2 linked regions of the Victivallis sp. Marseille-Q1083 genome follow. The protein of the gene in region 2 binds, or shares a complex with, the protein of the main gene of each other region. Links are inferred from orthologs where the notes say so. Each region holds a gene or a part of one and is shown on either strand. Other genes may lie near its edges.

What was found. Proteins that work in one complex are often made in the same cells at the same time.
Region 1: the proteins of trxA (region 2) and trxB are in contact, whole or in part, in a crystal structure (PDB 1F6M), measured with the Escherichia coli proteins. The link is inferred for Victivallis sp. Marseille-Q1083 from one-to-one orthologs.

What each region holds. Positions count from the first base shown.
Region 1 is NZ_CAHJXL010000001.1:3,341,801-3,344,899, forward strand. The notes cover bases 1-2,753. They hold trxB (thioredoxin-disulfide reductase), read left to right. Parts: upstream 1-790; coding sequence 791-1,717; downstream 1,718-2,753. Other genes in these bases: HWX74_RS13785 (type III PLP-dependent enzyme), read right to left, coding at 1-374; HWX74_RS13795 (ATP-dependent DNA helicase), read right to left, coding at 1,789-2,753. In the rest of the region: more of HWX74_RS13795, read right to left, coding at 2,754-3,099.
Region 2 is NZ_CAHJXL010000001.1:1,033,501-1,037,975, reverse strand. The notes cover bases 624-3,530. They hold trxA (thioredoxin), read right to left. Parts: upstream 2,281-3,530; coding sequence 1,966-2,280; downstream 624-1,965. Other genes in these bases: HWX74_RS04115 ((2Fe-2S) ferredoxin domain-containing protein), read left to right, coding at 3,433-3,530; HWX74_RS04120 (RDD family protein), read left to right, coding at 2,548-3,414; HWX74_RS04130 (polysaccharide biosynthesis tyrosine autokinase), read right to left, coding at 624-1,769. Outside these bases: HWX74_RS04135 (tyrosine-protein phosphatase), read right to left, coding at 1-273; more of HWX74_RS04130, read right to left, coding at 270-623; more of HWX74_RS04115, read left to right, coding at 3,531-3,690; HWX74_RS04110 ([Fe-Fe] hydrogenase large subunit C-terminal domain-containing protein), read left to right, coding at 3,712-4,475. UniProt on the Escherichia coli protein: Participates in various redox reactions through the reversible oxidation of its active center dithiol to a disulfide and catalyzes dithiol-disulfide exchange reactions.

The DNA of each region.
Region 1 (3,099 bases), 2.3 Mb from region 2 along the record:
GCCTCGCTGTCGGAAGCGAACAGCCGGACGCCTTTTTCATAGAAATAACGGATGTCACGCGCCTTTTTGATCGTGTTGCCGTAGCTGAGCCGGGAGGGCTCGACGCCGAGCGACAACACCCGGTCCAGTTCATAAACCGACGCGATGTCGAAGTTGCTGCCCAGGTCCCGCAACAGTTCCAGCACCGGGATGCCGGGGTTGGCTTTGACGGCGTAATAGACTTTGGCGAACGGAAATTGGTGCATCAATTCGGCATATTGTCGGGCGACCACATTCAGGTTTACCACCAGAAACGGAGTTTCATGCCGATCGGCTTCTTCCCGGATCGCATTCCAATCGCATTTCGAATAATAATCCAGCGGGTGAACTCTCATTGTTGTGTACCTTTTGTTTTGAAGAGCATTTCCATTGCTCTTGAAAAAAAATTAACCATTGAAAAACCAATCACTCAAAGTCGGATTTGCCGCTGGTTTGAGAAAGCCGCCCCTTATGTTCGTCCGTTGCTCTTTTTTTTACTGAGTGATCCAATACACAAATCAACAATTTCAAACGATAAGTTGTGAAAATGCCGCAAATTCCGGATAATACAAATTATAAAATGAAAAAAACGTGAAAAAAACCGCATTTTCCTGAACTATTCATTTTTTTCCGGCCCGGTGGTTGAAAATCCCCCGAACGGGGTTCATTGTTATGGCGAAGGACAGCGGAGCGTGGCGGAAGCGATCCGTAATTTTATTTTTTTTCGAAGCTGGAAGCGGCTTGGTTTTGGAAACGCGGGAGGTATTGAAATATGGAAAAAATGGTGATTATCGGCAGCGGTCCGGCCGGGCTGACGGCCGGAATTTATGCGGCGCGGGCGGATTTGTCCCCGTTGCTGCTGGCCGGCACCTTGCCGGGCGGATTGTTGACCCAGACCAGTGAAGTGGAGAATTTTCCCGGCTTCCGGCAGGGCATCAACGGCTACGACCTGATGATTGAAATGCAGCAGCAGGCGGAGCGTTTCGGCACCCGGATCGAATATGAAGTGGTGGCCGGAGCGGCGCTGACCGACGGTTGCGTTCAGACCCTGACGCTGGAATCCGGCGAAAAGATCGAGACGAAAACCTTGATTATCGCCACCGGCGCTTCGCCGCGCTGGCTCGGCTTGCCCAATGAGGAACGGTTGAAAACGCACGGGGTGTCGGCCTGCGCCACCTGCGACGGCGCTTTTTTCAAGAATGTTCCGGTGGTGGTCATCGGCGGCGGCGATTCGGCGATGGAGGAAGCGAATTTCCTGACCCGTTTTGCCAGCGAAGTGATCGTCATCCACCGGCGCGATCAGTTGCGCGCTTCGAAAATCATGGCGGAACGTGCCCTGAACAACCCGAAAATCCGTTTCGTCTGGGACAGCAAAGTGGTCGATGTCCTCGGCGAAACGGAGGTGGACGGCGTGATCGTCGAAAACATCAAGACCGGCAAACAGAGCGAAATTGCCTGTAAAGGGTATTTCGCCGCGCTGGGACACGATCCGAACACCGGTTTGTTCCGCGGTCAGATCGATGTCGACAGCCATGGTTTCATCCTGTTGAAGGACGGCAAAAGCTGTACCAACCTGGCCGGGGTGTTTGCCGCCGGCGATTGTGCGGACAACGCCTATCGGCAGGCGATCACGGCGGCCGGCATGGGCTGCCGGGCGGCGATGGATGCCGAGCGTTATTTGGAAATGATGAAGCAGTAGTAAGCCGGCTCGGGTTTGATGGATGCACAAAATGCCGGGAGTGCCCGGCATTTTTTTTCCGCCCGGTTGCTTCAGCAGTATTCGACCGGGTAGGGGGGGATGGAGTCGAGGAAGATTTTGCCGTAGCGTTTGGAAACGATGCGCCGGTCGAGGATGACGATGATGCCGCGATCGGCCCGGCTGCGGATCAGCCGGCCGACGCCCTGGCGGAATTTCAACACCGCTTCCGGCAGGCTGTAATCCATGAAAGAGCTTTTGCCGGCGGCTTCCAGCCGTTCGCTGCGGGCGGCGATCAGCGGGTGCGACGGGACGGCGAACGGCAGTTTGGTGACGATGACGTTGCTCAACGCTTCGCCGGGCACATCGACGCCGGTCCAGAAGCTGTCGGTGCCGAAAATTACCGAATCGATGTCGCTTTTGAACTCTTTGAGCATCGCCGACCGCGACAATTGCTCGCCCTGGATCAGCAGTTGCAGTCCCTGGTCGAAGAAAAAGCTTTTCAACTGGTCGGCGCATTGCCGCAGCAATTGATAGCTGGTGAACAGCACGAACGCCTTGCCGTGGGTGCGTTCGATGAAACGCGGAATTTCCCGGAACAGCGCCTGCTGGTAAGCCGGTTGGGTCGGTTCCGGCATCTGGCGGGGGATGCACAGCCTGACCTGTTCGCTGCTGAACGGCGAGTCCAGTTGCAGTTCGGCGCCTTCACAGAACCCGACCCGGCTGCGGAAATAGTCGAAGCGGTTGCCGACCGTCAGCGTCGCGCTGCTCAGGATGACCGGAAAGGCCTGCCGGAACAACTGCTCTTCCAGCATCGCCGCCACATTCAACGGCGCCGCCAGCAAATTGATGCTGTCGCGCTGCCGCTCAATCCAATAGACGTGGTCCGGCAGCCCCATCTGAAGGAATTGGGTGATGCCGTCGATGAATTCGTCGCACCAGGCGACTTTGCTGGACAGCTCCGCCTTGTAATCCTTATCCTCCTGCAGCTCGATATAGTCGGCCAGTTGCTGGCGGAATTTGCCGAGCGCCGGCGTCAGATTGTCCGGAAACAGGTTGGGCTCCCGGAGCCGCAGGATGGTTTCGCCGGTTTCTTCCAGGCTCCGGGCGATGACGCCGAAGAAAAGGTTGATTTTCTCCCGGATCTCGGTGATTTCCCGGCGCAGTTCTAGCGCTTCCTCGCCGCCGCGCAGTAGCAATCCTTTGGCGTTGTCCGGATTGAACAGCCGGTTGAAAAAGCCGGTCAGACCGTTCTGGGAAATCGCCAGGCCGAGATGTTCGGCGGCATTGTTTTCCAGCGTGTGGGCTTCGTCGATGACCACCGCACTGTAGGCCGGCAGCAGCGAGGCGTCGGATTGCCGGCGGATTTTCAAATCGGTCAGGAA
Region 2 (4,475 bases):
GTCGCCGAGCGTCTGCAATTGTTCGGCTTCTTCGAGGCGTGAAAAGTCATATTCGGCCCCGGCATGAATTTTGATGTGGTGTTCTTCGGCCAGTTGACGCAATTTTTCCAGCGCTTCCGGGTAACGCCGCCAGGCGTCGCCGGAATAATGGCTGGTCGCTGCCAGTTCGGTAATGCCGATGGAAGCGGCCTGCGCCAGCATGGCGCGGCTTTCCGCTTCCGTCTGGGCCCCGTCGTCGACGTCCGGGACGATGTGACAGTGCAGGTCAATCATGCTTCCTTATTTCCATCTGTCTGATAATAAGAATAATAGTTGTAATAGTTATAATAATTGTAATAGCCGTAACCGACCCGCTTCATATCGAAGCGGTTCAACAGCACGCCGTGCACCTTGATGCCGGTCTGCTGGAACTGGCGGATTGCACGCTGTACCGCCCCCATCCGGGTGGAACCGTGCCGCAGCACGAAAATGACGCCGTCAGAATTACTGGCGACGATGGTGGCGTCCGCCATATTGAGGCACGGCGGCGCGTCGAAAAAGATGAAATCGTAATCTGTTCCCAGCGTCTTGACCATCTTCTGGAAAGTCTCGGACATCAGCAGTTCGGAGGGATTCGGCGGAATCGGCCCGGACAGGATGACATCCAGGTGTTCGTCGACGACCTGGCGGTTGATGATCTCTTCCAGTTTGGCGTCGCCGCTCAAATAATTGACCAGGCCGACCCGGCGGTCCAATTCGAAGAAATTCTGCACATTGGGCTTGCGCAGGTCGGTATCGATCAGCAACACCCGTTTGCCGGATTGCGCCGTGATCAGCGCCATATTGGCGCAGCAGCTGGATTTTCCTTCGGAAGCCATCGCACTGGTGATCGTGAAAACCTTGGCGTTTTTCTCGGCATTTTCCGGTGTCAGATATTGCAGGTTGGTCCGCAGCAAACGGAAAGCTTCGGAAATGTGGCGGTATTTCTCGTCGATGCTGAACAGGCCGACAAAATCGAGGCGTTTGTGGCGCGGCTGCTTGGCATCGTCGGCACTGCGCCGCCGGGATTTTTTGCTGCCGGCTTCCGGAATGGTGCCGATGACCGGCAGTTTGAGCGTTTCAGTGATGTCTTCCGGGGTTTTGACCGAATCGTCGGAAATTTCTTTGAGGAAAACGACGCCGCCGGAGAGCAGCAGCGCCAGCACCATGGCGATCGCGGTATTGCGCAACGGCCGGGGACTGACCGGCGCATCCTCGAGTTTCGGATCGTCCAGGGTGACGACATTGTCCATTTTCAACAAATCTCTGATCTCGCTGGTGAAAATATCGGTGGTCGCCGTGGCGACCTGCAGCGACAGGTCCTTGTCATTGCTGGTGGCGCTGATTTCGAGAATGCGGGTATTGCGCTTGAAATTGACGCTCAGTTTGTATTTGGGCGGTTCGGTAATGTTTTTGGCTTCGCAGACTTTGGCATCCACCTTGTCGAGCACGCGCCGGGAACTGAGAATTTCCTTGTAGTCGTTGATCAGCAGATTGGCCATCATCAGCGTGGTGTAGGTCATCGACGAAGAATCCTTGCCGTCGGAGCTGTCTTCCTTGTTGTTCAGCGCCAGAATGGAAGCGGTAGCCTGATACGTTTTTTGCACCAGATAAGTCGATACGTAGAAAGTTCCCACCCCGATGACCAGGACGGCCAGTAACATGATCAGCCAATATTTCTGCACGCCGCGCAGCAACGCGGCCAATGGGACGGAATTGTTCTTCAACTGATCAAGAAATGCAAAATTCATAGAAAAAACGTTCTCATTCTATTTTCATTTATTATTTTTAAATAAGCGTCCGTTAATATATCAATGAATTATATTTGCGCAAGTTTGTTTCGGGAATAAATGTAAAGAATAATTATGTTTTGCGGCGGAATCGGGCTGCGGCCGGGGAAAATAAATTGCCGCCGGCCATGCGGCCGGCAGCAATCGGAAAGGCGGTTCAGGCATTGCGGATGGCGTCGAGCAGTTTTGTTTTGCTCTGGACGCCGACGAACTGTTGAACGATTTCGCCGTTTTTCAGGATCAGAATGGTCGGCAACATCCGGACGTTATATTCGGCGGCCAACTCCTGTTCCTCCTCGATATTGACTTTGGCGACCAGCGCGGCGTCGCCGATTTCGGCGGCCACCTGATCGATGATCGGGCCGAGCATCTTGCACGGATTGCACCAGGTCGCCCAGAAATCGACCAGGGCGACTTTACCGGCGATGGCTTCCTTGAACGTATCTTTCTTCAATTCTGTCGCATTGCTCATCATAATCCTCCTTGTGTTTATCGTACGCAAATGCGGTGAAAATGTTCGTTGGCACTTTGATTTTCACATTTCCGGCCGGCCGGGCAGCGGCGGTCGAAACTCCGGCGGAAGCAGCCTGGCCGGCTGCTGGTCGGCATAGGAGAAAATACAGCGCAAAACCGGAAAAATCAAATGCGATTATTTGAGTTCTTGCAAGTTGAATGTATCTTATTAACCAGATTGACGGGAATTCGAGAACTGTAGAACTGTTAGCGAGCGGAACGGCATATGAAGTTTATCTATTTGGATCAGGAAGGCAACGAAGTGGGGCCGCTGGCGTTGAGCGCCCTTGTGAAGTGCGTGGAAGACGATTTGATCAATCCGACGACGCAAATCCGCAACTCAATGATGTCGGAATGGCGTCCGGCCGCCAAGATTCCCAGCTTGAAGCACGCTCTGGCGCGGCAGTTGAAGCGCTGGGAGGAAAATCCGGAACTGATGCAGGACGAATCCTGGCGGAACTATATCGAGCAGGCGAAAACGCTGTTGACGCCGCAGAAGGAGAAAAGCACCGCGTTCGTCCGGAAGTACGATCCCGAGGATGCGACGGTCGGCCGCCGGCTGTCGGCGTTCGCTTTCGACCTGATTCTGATCGGCGCGGTGGCGATCATGTTGTTCGGCGTCGGTTTGCGGCGTTCGGTTGACAATGCCAGGCCCTATGCCGTGCCGCCGGAGATGATCCAGGCGAACGATTCCGGAGCGGCGGGTCCGGCGCGGAAGATTTCGACCGTGCAGCGCACCCCGGAAGGTATCGTCTGGTACCGGGGAGCGGAAAATTCGATTCTGATTCCGAGCGGCAGTCTGTGGCTGTCGATGAATTTCAGCATCCTGCTGCTGGTGCCGGCCGTATTGTTGTATTACGGCCTGACGGTCGGTTATTTTGCCCAGAGTTTCGGCATGTGGTTCTGGGGCATTTTCCTGGTCAGGGAGGAGCAGTTGCAGGAGGTGTATTTCCTGCGTTCCTTCGCCTGGACGGTCGGTATGGTCGTGCTGGGGATTTTTTCGCCGCTGTGCGTGTTTTTTACGAAGCGGGCGCTGCACGACCGGATTTGCGCGGTGCGGCTGATCAATGTCGCCGGCAAGAGCAAAGGCTGACGAAGGGACGGGTGTGGAATGAGTGACAAACCGACAATCAGAATTTGTCTCGGCAGCTCCTGTTTTGCCCGCGGCAATGAGAAAAACTTGCAGGTGATTGAAAAATACCTGGAAGAGCACCATTTGCAGGATGAGGTCGATCTGGAACTGGGCTGCTCGCTCTGCCAGGGACGCTGTGCCGAAGGCCCCAATGTGATAGTGAACAATCAGCGTTACGGCAATGTCGATCCCGGTATGATGCTGGAACTGCTGAAAAGTTGTTTCGAAAAACAATAATTATCGGGAGAGCCTGAGGCCATGAATCATAATTTTCCGGTCTTCACCGTGGAGACCGAATGTCAGGATTGTTATAAATGCGTGCGCCATTGTCCCTGCAAGGCGATCAAGGTGGTCAACGGCAGCGCCAGCGTGATGACCGATTTGTGTATCGCCTGCGGCCGCTGCGTCCGGGTGTGTCCGGCCGGCGCCAAGCGGATCCGGCCGGATTTGTCGCGGGCGCGTTTCCTGATGACCCGCAAACATAAAGTGTATGCGTCGCTGGCGCCCAGTTTCGTCAGTTATTTCCGGGGCGTTGCGCCGGAAGTGCTGGTCGAAGCTTTGAAAAAGCTGGGCTTTGCCGGCGTCAGCGAAACGGCGCTGGGCGCCCAATTGGTCAGTTCGGAAACCGGCAAACTGCTGCAGCAGGAAAACAAGGGGGTTTTCATCTCCTCGGCCTGCCCGGCCGCCGTCGACTATATCCGGAAATACATTCCGGCGATGGCCGACCGGATTACCCCGGTCCTGTCGCCGCTGCTCAGCCATTGCCGGTTGCTGCGCCGCGAATTCGGCGACGATATCGGCGTGATCTTTATCGGCCCGTGCGCCGCGAAAAAGCAGGAAGCCGACCGCCATCCGGAGTGGCTGGACCTGGCGCTGACGTTCGAAGATTTGGAGAGCTGGCTGGCCCAGGATAATATCAAGTTGGAAACGTTGACCGGGGCGGGGCAGCAGTTCGTGCCGGCAACCGCCAGCGAGGGGCGGGTGTATTCGCTGGAAGGCGGCATGAATGAGACGTTGCGCGG